One region of the Micromonospora parathelypteridis genome, then DNA from elsewhere that is predicted to be linked to it. Evidence: riboswitches for the same ligand, from Rfam matches in the RefSeq annotation. Region 1 holds a riboswitch; the other holds the start of a gene.
The links. A riboswitch is a leader RNA that binds a small molecule or an ion and turns the genes downstream of it on or off. The one in region 1 is predicted to bind thiamine pyrophosphate.
Positions count from the first base shown of each region.

Region 2: another riboswitch for thiamine pyrophosphate. It lies ahead of thiE (thiamine phosphate synthase); the one in region 1 lies ahead of HNR20_RS07510 (ECF transporter S component).

Region 1 is NZ_JACHDP010000001.1:1,756,707-1,764,187, forward strand. It holds gene HNR20_RS07475 (hypothetical protein) at 1-275, shown strand, start outside; gene HNR20_RS07480 (hypothetical protein) at 285-452, shown strand; gene HNR20_RS07485 (acyl-CoA dehydrogenase family protein) at 484-2,490, opposite strand; gene HNR20_RS07490 (DUF6328 family protein) at 2,610-3,113, opposite strand; gene HNR20_RS07495 (sugar isomerase domain-containing protein) at 3,287-4,036, opposite strand; gene HNR20_RS07500 (AAC(3) family N-acetyltransferase) at 4,033-4,839, opposite strand; gene HNR20_RS07505 (alpha/beta fold hydrolase) at 4,869-5,699, opposite strand; TPP riboswitch at 5,808-5,912, shown strand; gene HNR20_RS07510 (ECF transporter S component) at 5,988-6,581, shown strand; gene HNR20_RS07515 (ABC transporter ATP-binding protein) at 6,724-7,481, shown strand, end outside.
Region 2 is NZ_JACHDP010000001.1:2,422,406-2,429,886, reverse strand. It holds gene HNR20_RS10625 (ThuA domain-containing protein) at 1-1,831, opposite strand, end outside; TPP riboswitch at 2,144-2,253, shown strand; gene thiE (thiamine phosphate synthase) at 2,248-2,874, shown strand; gene thiO (glycine oxidase ThiO) at 2,868-4,028, shown strand; gene thiS (sulfur carrier protein ThiS) at 4,019-4,219, shown strand; gene HNR20_RS10605 (thiazole synthase) at 4,216-4,995, shown strand; gene HNR20_RS10600 (thiamine phosphate synthase) at 4,992-5,732, shown strand; gene thiD (bifunctional hydroxymethylpyrimidine kinase/phosphomethylpyrimidine kinase) at 5,729-6,514, shown strand; gene thiC (phosphomethylpyrimidine synthase ThiC) at 6,532-7,481, shown strand, end outside.

The DNA of each region.
Region 1 (7,481 bases):
CGGTGCTGATCTTTCCGTTGGGTCTGGTGCTCTTCGGTTGGCTGCCACTGCGGCTCCGGTGGATGCGCCGAGCGGGGTCAGCGGCGAAGCTGGCTGCCGTCCCGGCCGGCCGGGACCTGCTCGCCCTGCGCGCGCTGGTCAGTCAGCCACTGGGTCGACTGAACCGGATCGCGCCAGACGTCGCCGAGGCGTGGCGGCGCGGCGACGACGAGACCATCGACGCGCTGGCCACGCTGGAGCTGCGTCAACTCGGCGTACGCGGTCGGGGCCGCTAAGGTCTTCGGGTGTTCTACTTCCTGATCGTCATCGCCGTCCTGCTGCTCGGCTACGCCGCCGTCCTGGTCTCCTTCGTGCGCCGGGGCAAGAAGATCCCGCCCGCGGCGTACCTGGCTCTGGCCGGGCTCAACGGCCTGATCCTGGCGGCGGTGCTGGCCTGGGCTGTCGCCCGCTGACACCTGGCGTGCGGTTGGCGGCAGGGACGGATCAGGGCTTGGGCGGGATGCGGCGGCGGACGTCCTCGGCGGTGGACGGGCCGGGCGACCAGCCGGCCACCCAGGGCAACTCGTCGGACGGAGTGATCACGCCCTCCTCCAGGCCCGCGTAACGGCCGGCGAGGATCCGCTTCGCGGCGGCGGTGTCGACCGAGTCGGTGTTGTCCCAGAGGGCGGTGAACAGGGCATCCACCCGCACCCGCGCCTGCCGGCAGAACAGGTCGGCCAGTTCGACGTTCTCCGGTCGGCTGTCCCGTTCGGCGGAAGCACGGACGCAGACCGCGGACATCGCGAACAACTCGGCGCCGATGTCCACCACACGGCCGAGGAACGCCTGCTTACGTTCCATCTTTCCCTGCCAGCGGGACATCGCGTAGAACGTCGACCGGGCCAGCTTGCGCGACGACCGCTCCACCTGTCGCAGGTGCGCGGCGAGGGGCCCGAACTCGGCGTACGCCGAAGGGCTCTGCCCCCGACCCACGGCAAGAGTGGGCAGCCACTTCGCGTAGAAGGCGCCCGCTCGGGCGCCGGCCCGTGCCTTGCGGCCCAGCCCGGCGTCGGGGTCGATGATGTCGCCAGCCACCGACAGGTGGGCGTCGACCGCCTCCCGGGCGATCAGCAGATGCATGATCTCGGTGGAGCCTTCGAAGATCCGGTTGATCCGCAGGTCGCGCAGCACCTGCTCGACGTTGGCCGGGCGTTCGCCGCGGGCGGCCAACGAGTCGGCCGTCTCGTAGCCGCGCCCGCCCCGGATCTGGATCAGCTCGTCGGCGATCGTCCAGGCCATCTCGCTGGCGTACAGCTTGACCAGGGCCGCCTCGATCCGGATGTCGTTGCGGTCGTCGTCGGCGAGCAGGCAGCAGAGGTCGAGCATGGTCTCCATGGCGTACGTGGTGGCGGCGATGAAGGAGAGCTTCTGCGCGACCGCCTCGTGCTCGCCCACCGGCCGGCCCCACTGGACCCGGTCGGCGGCCCACCCCCGGGCCACGTTCAACGACCACTTGCCGGCGCCCACGCACATCGCCGGGAGGGAGAGCCGGCCGGTGTTCAGCGTGGTCAGGGCGATCTTCAGCCCTTTGCCCTCGCCGCCGATGACGTTCTCGGTGGGCACGAACACGTCGTGGAACCGGGTGAGGCTGTTTTCCAGGCCGCGCAGGCCGACGAACTCGTTGCGCCGCTCGACGGTGATGCCCGCGCTGTCGCCGTCCACCACGAACGCGGTGATCCCACCCCGTCGCCCCTCGGTGGCCGGCACCCGGGCCATCACCACCAGCAGGGTGGCCACGATGCCGTTGGTGGCCCAGAGCTTCACCCCGTTGAGCCGGTAACCGGTGCCGTCCTCGGTCGGCTCGGCGATGGTGGCCAGCCGGGCCGGGTCGGAGCCGACGTCCGGCTCGGTGAGCAGGAACGCGGACACCTCGCCGGCGGCGAGTCGGGGCAGGAAGCTCTGCTTCTGCTCGGCGGTGCCGAACATCTTCAGCGGCTGCGGCACCCCGATCGACTGGTGCGCAGAGAGCAGCGCGCCGATGGCCGGGCTGACCGAACCGGCCAGCATCAGCGCCCGGCAGTAGTGCAGGTTGCTCAGCCCGAGCCCGCCGTACTTCCGGTCGATCTTCATGCCGAACGCACCGAGGTCGGCGAGGCCGTGGAAGACCGAGTCGGGGATGGACGCATCGCGTTCGATGGCGGCGCCGTCCACCTCGGAGTCGAGGAAGGCGCGGAACCGACCAAGGAACTCCTCGGCGCGGGCCACATCGTCCGGGTCGGACTGCGGCCACGGGTCGATCAGGTCGAGCCGGAACCGGCCGAGGAACAGCTCCTTGCCGAAGCTGGGCCGGTCCCAGGTGGACTCGCGGGCGGCCTCGGCGACCCGCCGCGCCTCCTTTTCCGAGACGTGCCCGGCCTCCGCGGGCAACGGCGCCGCAGCGCCGGCGGTGTCGGGGGTGGCGTCGGAATCGGGGCCGTCCGGTGCTTGTCGGCCGTCCTGCGTCGTGGTCACGGCTGCCCCCTCGAACCTTGGTGCGGCTGCGTTGGTATGCGCCCTCAACGCCACGCTACCCCCGGGTGTTACCCAGGGGTAGCGTTGCGTGAAGATCTGCTTCGGCCCGCTCGCCCCGCTCAGCGGCCGGCGATCTCGTCCGGGTCGTCGTCCTCGTCGTCGATGTCGTCCTCACCCCAGTTGCGCCGGGCGAACGGCAGGGCAACCCAGAACATGAGGAACCAGAGCCCGGTCAGCGCGCTGAGCACGAAGGCGATCGGCCGGTCCAGCACGAAGTCGGTGATCAGCAGCACCGCGCTGACCATCGCGATCAGCATGAAGGCGAGGCCACCGCTGGCCATCCGGTGGGCGAACCGCACCAGCTCCGGCTTGCGCCCCTGCCGGAACAGCGCCCGGTGGAACGCCACCGGCGAGATGATCATTGCGGTGGCGGCCGCCGCGGCGAGCAGCGCGACGATGTAGACGTCCCGCTGGAACTCGCTGGTCTGGGTGAATCCGTTGCTGAACGGCAGGGTGAGCAGGAAGGCGAAGAGAATCTGCACGCCGGTCTGTGCGACCCGTAACTCCTGCAACAGGTCAGCGAAATTGCGCTGCCAACGCTGCTTCTCGGTCTCCTTGGACACGCGCTACCTCCGGTGCGACGCTACTGCCGGCGGTCCCGCCCGCCGGCAGCAACGCCAATGCCCCACCCGGCCGAGCGCGAAACAAGTTCACGACACCGTCCGTTCATCGTGAGTTCGCATTTCGGCCTGGCGCGCGAGTCGATACCGGGCGACCGGGAACGCCCGCGACAGCGTCAGGACCCGCGTCGGATCCGGCCCGCGTACCGGGCCTCCAGAGCCGTGTTGTGGGCGTCACCGTCCGGGATGTTCGCCGACAGGTAGACCGGCGGCCGCTCCCCCGCCGCCAGCAACCGCGCCACCACCTCCACGGTGATCTGCTGCGCCAGCAGCGCGGCGGTGATCGAAGAGACCGCGCCGACCGCGCCACCGCCGGGAAGCGGCAGCGTCGCGTCCCCGTACGGCGCACCGTTGTCGAGCACCACGTCGGCGAGGTCGCCCAACTTGCGCCCGGACGGGTGGCGGGAGGTCATCCGGCCGGAGTGCTGCGCGGAGGTGATCGCCACCAGAGCGTGGCCGCGTTCCTTCACCAGCATGGCGAACTCCACCATCGCGCCGTTGACCCCGGAGTTCGAGGCCAGCACGAAGACGTCGGTGGGCCGCACCGGGGCCAGCTCGTAGAGGCGGTGCGCGACCTCCGGATCCCGTTCCAACATCGGACCGAGCTGCTCGGCCGGTTCGCCACCAATCAGCACCAGGTCGCGCAGCGCGATCCGGTTGGTCGGCACCAGACCGCCCGCCCGTCCGGCGATCTCCATCGCGAGGGCCTCCGAATGCCCGGTGCCGAACGCGTGCACCACGCCGTCGGCGCGTACAGCCTCGGCGATCAGGTCGGCGGCCCGCCCCACCGCCTCCCGCTGACTGGCGGCCACCTGGCCGATCGTCTCGGTCACCACGGCCAGATAGTCCTCGGCACTCAGCGTCATGCGTCCTCCGTCGTCCGATTGCGGGCCAGCCAGCGCACCGCGAAGTCGACCGCCGCCCGCTGGCGCATCAACCTGCCGGTCCCGTCGCCGACCGGTCCGGTGCGAACCGCCCCGGTGGCCTCCAGGTCCCTGCCCAACGCGTCGAAGTCGTCCGAGTCGAGCCGTACGTCCTGCCACCACACCCATTCGCGACCACCGTCGCCGGTACGCGCGGCGGCGCCCACCTGCTCGCGGGGTGCGCCCGGGCTGCGGTACTCGGCCAGGTGCAGCGAGGTGCTCTTGGAGTGGTCCACGCCCAGCAGCAACACGTCGGCGTCCAGGTCGTAGAGCCGGGCCAGCGGCGAGCCCTCGCCGAGCATGTCGCCGAGGGTGTGCCCGGCCACCACCTGCTCGGCGGCCGGCCCGAGCGCGGCGAACGACACGTGCGGATGCGAACTGCGCATCGCGCCGGGCCAGCCGCGAACCGTCTCGGCGAGCACACCCATGAACCGGCTCGGCGTGACCGCCGGGTCGAAGCCCGGCATCTCGGCGCGGATCAGCGGCCACCAGTCCGCCGGCACCGGCGGTCTGCTCCATCCCGCGGGGTCGCTGTTGTCCGGCGTGTGGGTGGGCACCACGATCGTGCCGTCGGGACCGAGCGCGTCGCGCAGGGCGAGCACCACCGCGTGCGGCCCGCCGCAGACGAATCCCAGCGGACGCAGCGCGGCGTGCACCAGCAGCGTCGCGCCGGGGCGTACGCCCAGCACGCGCAGTTGCGCGGCGATCGAGCGCCGAGTGCCCGGCCCGCTGGCGTCCGTCGTCACGATGGCCCTCCCTCGCTGACCCGCACGGTTCAGGCCGTCTTGCCGGCTCGGGCCAGGATCGCCTCGGCGAGCGGGCCTGGCGCCGTGTCCGGGATCCAGTGACTCACCCCGGGCAGCTGCACGAAGCGGTATTCACCGATGACGTTGGCCGCGCACGCCTCGGCGGCGGTCCGGCCGATGGCGACGTCCCGGTCACTCCAGACGTACGTGGTGGGCACCGCGACCGGGCCGACGCCGGCCAGGTCGGCGCGGGACATCGCCCGGTACCAGTTCAGCGCGGCGGTGAGCACCCCCGGCTCGCGCATCGGGTCGGCGTAGCGGTCCACCCGGCGCGCGTCGCCCACCCCGCCGAGCAGCTTGCGCAACGCGGTCGCGTGCCACGCCAGCAGCACCTTCTCGGCCTTGTCCGGCTTGCGGAACAGCGCGATGTACGACGAGCGGGCCTTCTGCTGGCTGTCGGTGGCCAGGGCCTGCGCCATCGCCGCCGGATGTGGCACGGACACCGCGGTCAGCGTGCGGACCCGATCCGGGTGCCCGGCGGCGACCGCCCACGCCACGATCGCTCCCCAGTCGTGGCCGACCAGGTGGACAGCGTCCAGCCCGAGGGCGTCGAGCACCGCCACCACGTCGGCGACCAGCTCGGGGATCCGGTAGTCGGCCACCCGGGCGGGTCGGGCGTCCGGCGAGTAGCCGCGCTGGTCCAGCGCGTACGTGCGCAGCCCGGCCGCGTGCAGCGTCGGCACGACGTCGTCCCATTCGCCGCTGTGCTGCGGGAAACCGTGCAGCAGCAGGGCGGGTACGCCGTCCGGCGGTCCGCCGGCGGTTACCTCGAACGTGAAACCTCGCGCGTCGACCCGCATGATCGGAAGCGTACCCAGCCGACGGCGAGTCGGTCGCTCCCCGCAGGTCAGGCGGATGCCCTGCTGGGCTGACGGCCCTGTTCGGTGTTAGCGTCAGCGAGACAACTTCACATCCGACAGGGGAGCGCACAGCGCTGAGAGTGCGGGCACGCCCGCAGACCCTCGAACCTGATCTGGGTAATGCCAGCGCAGGGAGTTCGGTCGACCTCCAGCCGCGCCGCCGTCCGGTGCCACCGGACGCGCGGCGTGCGTCTTCTCCTGGTTCGCAGTCAGAACTGGGAGCAACACATGAATTCCACCACCGACACCAGCCGCTGGCGGACCATCGACATCGTGGTCGCCTCGGTGATCGCGGTCGCCTTCGGCGTCATCTTCTGGGCGTGGGGCCTGGTCTGGAGCGCCACCGAGGGCGCGTTCGCCTTCTTCCCGCCGGCGCAGACGCTGCTCTACGGCGTCTGGCTGATGCCGGCCGTGATCGGCGGTCTGGTCATCCGCAAGCCCGGCGCCGCGCTCTACTGCGAGACGGTGGCCGCCGTCCTGTCCGCGCTGCTGGGCAGCCAGTGGGCCGGCACGGTCATCCCGCAGGGCATCGTGCAGGGCATCGGCGCCGAGTTGGCGTTCGCCGCCTTCCGGTACCGGTCGTTCCGCCTGCCGACCGCGATGCTGGCCGGCGCGCTGACCGGCCTCAGCGCCGCGCTCTTCGACTTCTTCGTCTGGAACGTCGACTACGCGCTGGCCGACTACCGCATCCCGTACGCGCTGCTCACCATCGTCAGCGCCACCGTGATCGCCGGCGCCGGCGGCTGGCTGCTGACCAGGGCCCTGGCCAACACGGGAGTCCTGGACCGCTTCCCGGTAGCCCAGGACCGCGCGCTCATCTGACCACCGCTGTCGACTGCGTTGATCAAGAGGTTTGCGTCAACGAACCGCGATTTTCTGACGCGAACCTCTTGATCAACAGGTGAGACGCGGGACGCGGGGCGCGGGGCGGCGGGGGTGCGGGGGCCGGGAGGGGGTGGGTTTGGTGGGCGAGGTTTCGCTGCGGGGGTTCGGGTGGCGGCACGCTGGGCGGCGCGCCTGGGCTGTGCGGGGCGTTGACCTGCGGGTCGAGGCTGGGGAGCGGGTCCTGCTGCTCGGGCCTTCCGGGGCCGGCAAGAGCACCCTGCTCAGCGCCCTGGCCGGGCTGCTGCCCGAGGACTCCGGCGAGCAGGAGGGCGTCGTCGAGATCGACGGGCTCGACCCGCGCAAGGGACGGGAACGGGTCGGCATCGTCTTCCAGGACCCGGAGACCCAACTGGTGATGGCGCGCTGCGGCGACGACGTCGCGTTCGGGCTGGAGAACCGCGGGGTACCGACCGACGAGATCTGGCCCCGCGTGGACGAGGCGCTGCACCGGGTCGGCTTCCCGTACCCCCGCGACCGCAACACCGCCGCGCTCTCCGGCGGCGAACAGCAACGCCTCGCCCTGGCCAGCGCGCTGGCCCTGCGCCCCGAGTTGCTGCTGCTCGACGAACCAACCGCCAACCTCGATCCGGCCGGGGCCGACCTGGTCCGACAGGCGGTGGCCGGCGCGCTGGACGCCGACACCACGCTGATCCTGGTCGAGCACCGGGTCGCCGAGGCACTACCGCTGGTCGACCGGGTGGTCGTCCTGGAACCCGGCGGCGGGGTCCGCGCGGACGGCACCCCCGAGGCGGTCTTCGCCGCGCACGGTGCCGCCCTGGCCGCCGAGGGGGTGTGGGTGCCCGGTCACCCCATCACGCCCCGGCCGGCAACCGCCGC
Region 2 (7,481 bases), 670 kb from region 1:
CACCGGCGTACCCGTAGTCGACGGTCGCCGGGACGACCGGCGGAAGGTTGGTCAGACCGGTGTTGTTGGGTGAGTTGTTCACCGGTGCGGCACAGTCGAACTTCGCCCCGCTCGGACCGGACGGGAACGTGTAGTCGTTGTACGCCTCGTTCGTCCCGGTGCAGTACGGCCAGCCGTAGTTGCCGGGGGTCACGATGTTCCACTCGACCAGGCCCCGAGGGCCCCGGGTCGGGTTGTCCGCGTTGGCGTCCGGCCCGTAGTCCGCGACGTACAACGTGTCGGTCTTCGGGTCGGTGCCGATCCGGAACGGGTTGCGGAAGCCCATCGCGTAGATCTCGGGACGGGTCTTCTCGGTGCCCGGCGCGAAGAGGTTGCCCGTCGGGACGGTGTACGTCCCGTCGTCCTCCGGGTGGATCCGGATCACCTTGCCGCGCAGGTCGTTGGAGTTGCCCGAGGTGCGCTGCGCGTCGTAGTCCTGGCGGCCCGGCCGCTCGTCGAGCGGCGAGTACGAGTTCGACTCGAACGGGTTGGTGTTGTCACCGGTGGCCAGGTAGAGGTTGCCGGCGCTGTCGAAGGCCATGCTGCCGCCCGCGTGGCAGCAGGTGTTGCGCTGGGTGTCGACCCGCAGCACCTGCTTCTCGCTGGCCAGGTCGATGGTGTCGCCGGTCACGGTGAACCGGGACAGCAGGTTGCGGGTGACGCCGTCGTTCGGCGCGTAGTACAGGTACACCCACTTGTTGGTGGCGAAGTCCGGGTCGAGCCGGATGCCGATCAGACCGTCCTCGTTGCCGGTGAAGACGTCCAGGTCGACGGCGGTGACGGTGCTGCCGGTGTCCGGCTTCACGATCTGCACGCGACCGTCGCGCTCGATGTAGAAGACCCGCCCGTCGGGCGCGATGTCCAGCTCCATCGGGTTGCTGGTGTTGCTGTCCAGCGAGACCTTCTCAAAGTTCGAGGTCTTCGTGGCCCCGCAGTCCGCCTCCACCGCACCGGCCGCGGTCTGGATGCCGCCGAGCAGGTGGGACAGGAACTCGGGCTCCGCGTACGACTCCCGGGTGTGTCCGCCTCCCGTGTACCAGGAGCGGCCGCCGTCGAAGTCCTGGCACCAGGCGGTCGGGTGGTCGGCACCCATCGCCCCTGCGCCCGGGGTGTAGCTCTTCTCGTCCAGGCTCGCCAGCACGTGCACGTCGGGCCGCGGGTTGGTCTGGAAGTTGTACCACTCGTCGAACCGGGACCAGCGGTCCGGCAGCCCGACCGTGGACGGGTGGGCGTGTTCCTCCACCTTGACCGTGGCCTGCTGGTTGGCCGGGTGGTTGGCGAAGTACGCGCCGACCAGATCGCCGTACCAGGCCCAGCTGTACTCGGTGTCCGAGGCGGCGTGGATGCCGACGTAACCGCCGCCGGCGCGTACGTAGCGCTCGAATGCCGCCTGCTGCTCGGCATTGAGGACGTCGCCGGTGGTGGAAAGCCAGATCACGGCCTTGTACTTCGCCAGGTTGGCGTCGCTGAATACGGCGCCGTCCTCGGAACTGTCCACGGTGAATCCGTTGGCGGTGCCGAGCTGTTGGATGGCGGCGATGCCGGTGGGGATGGAGTCGTGCCGGAAGCCGGCGGTCTTGGAGAAGACCAGGACGGAGTAGGGATCGACGGCTGCCTTCGCTACCTTCGGCGCCACCTGGGTGACCGGGGCGGCGGCTGGTGCCTCTCGCGGGGGAACCTGCGTGGCCGTCGGTGCCGCCTGAGCGGGCGTACCGAACAGTGTCGTCGAGGCGAGAGCTAGGGAGATGAAGGTCGCGGTGATGGGTACGCGGGCACGACGAGAACGGGACACGCCGCCTCCTGTGTCGTAGTGACAGGGCTCGCGGGAGCCGGCTCGCCGAAGACCGTCCCAGATGGAGTCGGCGGTTACACCGTGCCAGGGTGCCCCGCCGACATTTTTGTCGAATCGCTGAACAAATTAATTCGGCTGGCTCAATGTCCGGCAAGATGCCGGCGGGTAACGGTTCTGCAACGGCGGGCGACATTCCGAACAGGACCGCATGAATCGGCCCATCGATTTCGCTCGTCGCCGCGCGGTCCGGCTGGCCGGTCGCCGCCGAGACCCCGCCTTGGCAGGCCGGCGGATCTGTCGTACGGTGACACGCAAGTAACCCACGGGAGCCCGGTGTACCGGGCTGAGAGGGGGGCTGACAGCCCCCGACCGTTGAACCTGATCCGGGTAATGCCGGCGCAGGGAGGAGCGTTGCCGTGCCGTCCCTAGGGCGACTGCATCTGATCACCGACACCCGACCCGGGCGGGACCCACTCACCGTGGTCCGGGCCGCCCTCACGGCGGCCCGCGCCGACCTGGTGGTGCAGGTCCGGGTCGAGGATTCCGCCACCGACCGCGAGGCGTACGACCTGGCCCGACGGGTGCTGGCGCTCTGCGCGTCGTACGAGGCGACCTGCCTGGTCAACGACAGGTTGCACGTGGCGCTCGCGGTGGGCGCAGCCGGCGGGCACGTCGGAGCCGACGACCTGCCGGTCGCCGCAGCCCGCCGGGTGCTCGGCCCGACCGGGGTGCTGGGAGCCACCGCCCGCGCGCCGGGAACAGCGGCCGAGGCCGTCGCGGCGGGAGCCAGCTACCTGGGCGTCGGGCCGTGCCACCCCACCAGCACGAAGTCCGGCCTGCCGGATCCCATCGGGCCCGCCGGGGTACGCGCTGTCGTCGACGCCGTCGACGTGCCGGTCATCGCGATCGGGGGAGTGACCGCCGCCCGGGTGCCGGTGCTGCGGGCCGCCGGGGCGTACGGGGTGGCCGTGGTCGGTGCGGTGTCCGGTGCCGCCGACCCGGCTCGGGCGACCGCCGAGCTGATCGAGGCACTGACGTGCTGACCGGCCGGTCCCCGTCAGCGCCATCGAGCGATCGGGTCCGGCCGGACGTGGCAGTGGTGGGGGCGGGGCCGATCGGGCTGGCGATCGCCTGGCGCTGCGCCGCCCGAGGGCTGCGAGTGGTGGTGCACGATCCGGCACCCGGCTCGGGGGCCTCGGCGGTGGCCGCCGGCATGCTCGCCCCGGTCGCCGAGGCGTACTTCGGTGAGCGGCAGCTCACCGAGCTGCTGCTGGCGTCCGCCGCCCGCTGGCCGACGTTCGCCGCCGAGCTGACCGAAGCGACCGGCGCCGACATCGGCTACCGGACCGAGGGCACCCTGATGGTCGGGCTGACCGGTGACGACCTGGCCGAGGCGGGCCGGCTCTGGGCGTACCAGCAGGGGTTGGGCCTGCCGGTGACCCGGCTGCGCCCCACCGAGCTGCGCGACCGCGAGCCGGCGCTCGCCCCGCGGGTGCGCGGCGGCGCGCTCGCGCCCACCGACCACCAGGTCGACCCCCGACTGCTGCTGCCGGCGCTGCGCACGGCCGCGCAGCGAGCCGGCGCGGTGCTCGTGCCGCACGCGGTCCGGCACTTGTCCGACGTGCACGCCCGGGTCACCGTGGTCGCCGCCGGCTGCGGGGCCGCCGCACTCACCGGCCTGCCCGTGCGGCCGGTGAAAGGCCAGGTCCTCCGGCTCCGCGCGCCCGATGGCGTCGCGCCGGGCTTCCGGCACGTGATCCGGGGGTACGCCGACGGCGAGCCCGTCTACCTGGTGCCCCGAGCCGACGGCGAGGTCGTGCTCGGCGCGACGGTCGAGGAACGGTCGGACACCACGGTCACCGTCGGAGCCGTGCAACGCCTGCTCCGCGCCGGCGTCGACCTGCTGCCCGAGCTGGCCGAGTACGACCTGGTCGAGGCGACCGCCGGGCTACGCCCCGGCACCCCGGACAACGCACCGATCCTCGGACCGCTGCCCGGCCGGCCGGACGTGCTGGCCGCTACCGGGCACCACCGACACGGCATCGTGCTCACCCCGATCACCGCCGACCTGATCGCCGACCTGGTGCTCACCGGCGTACCCGACCCGCTGCTCGCGTCCTTCCCGCCGGACCGGTTCGTCGGCGCGGCGGACGGCGGCGGACCTGAACCGACGATGGAGGGGGACCGGTGGAGTTGACGGTGAACGGGGCCGGGCGCAGCGTGCCCGGCGGCGCGTCGGTGGCGGACCTGGTCCGCGACGTCGTGCCTCAGCAGCGTGGGGTGGCGGTCGCGGTCAACGGCGAGGTGGTGCCCCGGACCGGCTGGGCGACCACCGCGCTGCGCGACGGTGACCGGGTCGAGGTGCTCACCGCGGCGCAGGGCGGGTGAGCGGCGTGCCATTCGAGCTGGGTGGGGAGACGTTCACCTCGCGGCTGATCCTCGGCACTGGTGGCGCCGCGAACCTGCACGTGCTGGAGCAGGCGATCCGGGCGTCCGGCACCGAGCTGGTCACCCTGGCGCTGCGCCGGGTGGGCACAGCGCCGGGCTCCTCCGGCGGGCTGCTGGACCTGCTGGACCGCTGCGGGGTACGGCTCCTGCCGAACACGGCCGGCTGCCACACCGCGACCGAGGCGGTGAAGGTGGCCCGACTGGCCCGGGACGCGTTCGACACCGACTGGGTCAAGCTGGAGGTGATCGGCGACGAGCGGACGCTGCTGCCCGACGGGGTGGAGCTGCTCCGCGCCGCCGAGGAGTTGGTCGCCGATGGTTTCACCGTGCTGCCGTACACCAGCGACGACCCGGTGCTCGCCCGCCGGCTCGCCGACGTGGGCTGTGCCGCGGTGATGCCGGCCGGCTCGCCGATCGGGTCGGGGCTCGGCATCGGCAACCCGCACCACATCCGGCTCATCCGTCAGGGCGTCGACGTGCCGGTGATCCTCGACGCCGGCATCGGTACCGCGTCCGACGCAGCCCTGGCCATGGAGTTGGGCTGCGACGCGGTGCTGCTGGCCAGCGCGGTCACCCGGGCCGCCGAGCCGGTGGCGATGGCCACCGCGATGCGGTACGCGGTGGAGGCCGGCCGCCTGGCGGCCGGCGCCGGCCGGATCGCCCGCCGTTTCCATGCTCTCCCCTCCACCTCAGACGAGGGAAGACCCGACCTGTGACCCCGCCGTCCGGTGTTGTCGTGTTGACCGATCGGCTCGTCGCGCGGAAAGCGCTCGACCGGGTCGTGGCGGGGGCGGTGGCCGGGAGAGTGCGCTGGGTGGTGCTGCGGGAGAAGGACCTGCCCCGTGCCGAGCGCGCCGCCATCGCCGCCGACCTGCGCGCGATCCTCGCCGAGGTCGACGGCACCCTCATCGTGGCCGGCCCCGACCCGCTCGACGGCGAGGCCGTCCACCTGCCGGCCGCCGGCCCGTACCCGCCACCGACCCACCGGCTCGTCGGCCGCTCCTGCCACAACCACGCCGAACTGGACCGACTGACCACCGAGCACTACGCCATCGTCTCCCCGGTCCACCCCACCCAGACAAAACCCGGCTACGGCCCACCCCTAGGACCGAACGGTCTGCGAAAGCTGGTCGACGCCAGTCCCGTGCCACTGCTGGCCCTGGGCGGAGTGGAAACCCCACAACAGGTAACCGCCTGCGTCCAAGCAGGAGCCGTAGGAGTAGCCGTCCTGGGCGCACTAATGCGAGCCGAAGACCCCTGTGCGGCAGCGGCCAGCCTCACCAGCGCCTATGTCGAGGCGGTCACCCCTGAGCTTCTCAAAGCCGGCGCGAAGGCACCCAGGTCTCCACGACGGGGGCTGCGGCCGACCGTGCCCACGCAGGGATCAAGCCTGACCGCCCGGAGTGGGCACGGTCGGCCGCAGCCCCAAACCGCAACCAAAGAGGCAACATGACCCCGAGCACACTGCTGACCATCGCCGGCTCAGACTCCGGCGGCGGCGCCGGCATCCAGGCGGATCTCAAGGTCTTCGCCGCGCTGGGCGCGTACGGCACCAGCGTCCTCACGGCGGTCACCGCCCAGAACACCCGGGGTGTCGACGCCGTTCTGCCTCTGCCGCCGCGCACCGTCACCGAGCAACTCGAGAGCGTCCTCGACGACTTCACCATCGGCGCGGTCAAGACGGGGATGCTCGGCACCCCGGCGGTCGCCGACGTGGTGGCCGAGGCCGCACGGGACGGCCGGCTGCCCCAGCTCGTCGTCGACCCGGTGCTGGTCGCCACGAGTGGTCACCGGCTCGGCGTGGTGGGCGCGGTGGAGAGGCTGCTCCCGTACGCCAGGGTGGCGACACCGAACTGCGCGGAGGCCGCAGCCATCACCGGGCGCCCGGTGGACGACGTGGCCGGGATGGTCGCGGCCGCCGAGGCCCTCGCGGCCGGCGGCTCGGAATACGTGGTGGTCACGGGCGGCGACCTGGACGGGAGCGAGGCGGTCGACGTGCTGCACGGCGGCGGCGTCACCACCCTGCTGCGCGCGCCCCGGGTGACCACCCGGCACACACACGGCACCGGTTGTTCGTTCTCGGCGGCGATCGCCGTGCGGCTCGCGTTCGGCGATCCGGTGCCGGCGGCGGTGGAAGCCGCCAAGGAGTACGTGCTCCGTGCGCTGACCGGCGCGCGGAGTTGGGAGCTGGGCGCGGGACGTGGGCCGCTGGACCACTTCGGCTGGTCCGCTTGATCACCAGGGAGGCTGTCATGCAGGCACGAGGCAAGGTGTACGTCGAGGGTTCACGGCCGGACGTCCGGGTGCCGTTCGCGGAGGTGGAGCTGACCGGGGACCATCCGCCGGTGCGGCTCTACGACACGTCGGGTCCCGGATCCGACCCTGAGGTGGGGCTGCCGCCGCTGCGCGGGCCGTGGATCGCCGAGCGGGGTGACGTGGCGCCGGTGCGGGGTGCGGGTACGCCGCTCGCCGGGGTGGACGGTCGCCGGCCCACGCAGCTGGCGTACGCGCGGGCTGGCGTGGTGACGCCGGAGATGGAGTTCGTGGCGATCCGGGAGAACGTCGACCCGGAGTTGGTGCGGGCCGAGATCGCCGCCGGCCGGGCGGTGCTGCCGCTCAACGTGAACCACCCCGAGTGCGAACCGGCGATCATCGGTAAGGCGTTCCTGGTCAAGGTGAACGCCAACATCGGCACCTCGGCGGTCAGCTCGTCGGTCGCCGAGGAGGTGGAGAAGCTGACCTGGGCCACCCGGTGGGGTGCGGACACCGTGATGGACCTGTCCACCGGCAAGCGGATCCACGAGACCCGCGAGGCCATCGTGCGGAACTCGCCGGTGCCGATCGGGACGGTGCCGATCTACCAGGCGTTGGAGAAGGTCGGCGGTGACCCGGTGAAGTTGAGCTGGGAGGTGTTCCGGGACACCGTGATCGAGCAGGCCGAGCAGGGCGTCGACTACATGACGGTGCACGCCGGGGTGCTCCTGCCGTACGTGCCGCTGGCCGTGGACCGGGTGACCGGCATCGTGTCCCGAGGCGGTTCGATCATGGCGGCGTGGTGCCTGGCGCACCACGAGGAGAACTTCCTCTACACGAACTTCGAGGAGCTGTGTTCACTGCTCGCGAAGTACGACGTGACGTTCTCCCTCGGCGACGGGTTGCGGCCCGGCTCGATCGCCGACGCCAACGACGAGGCGCAGTTCGC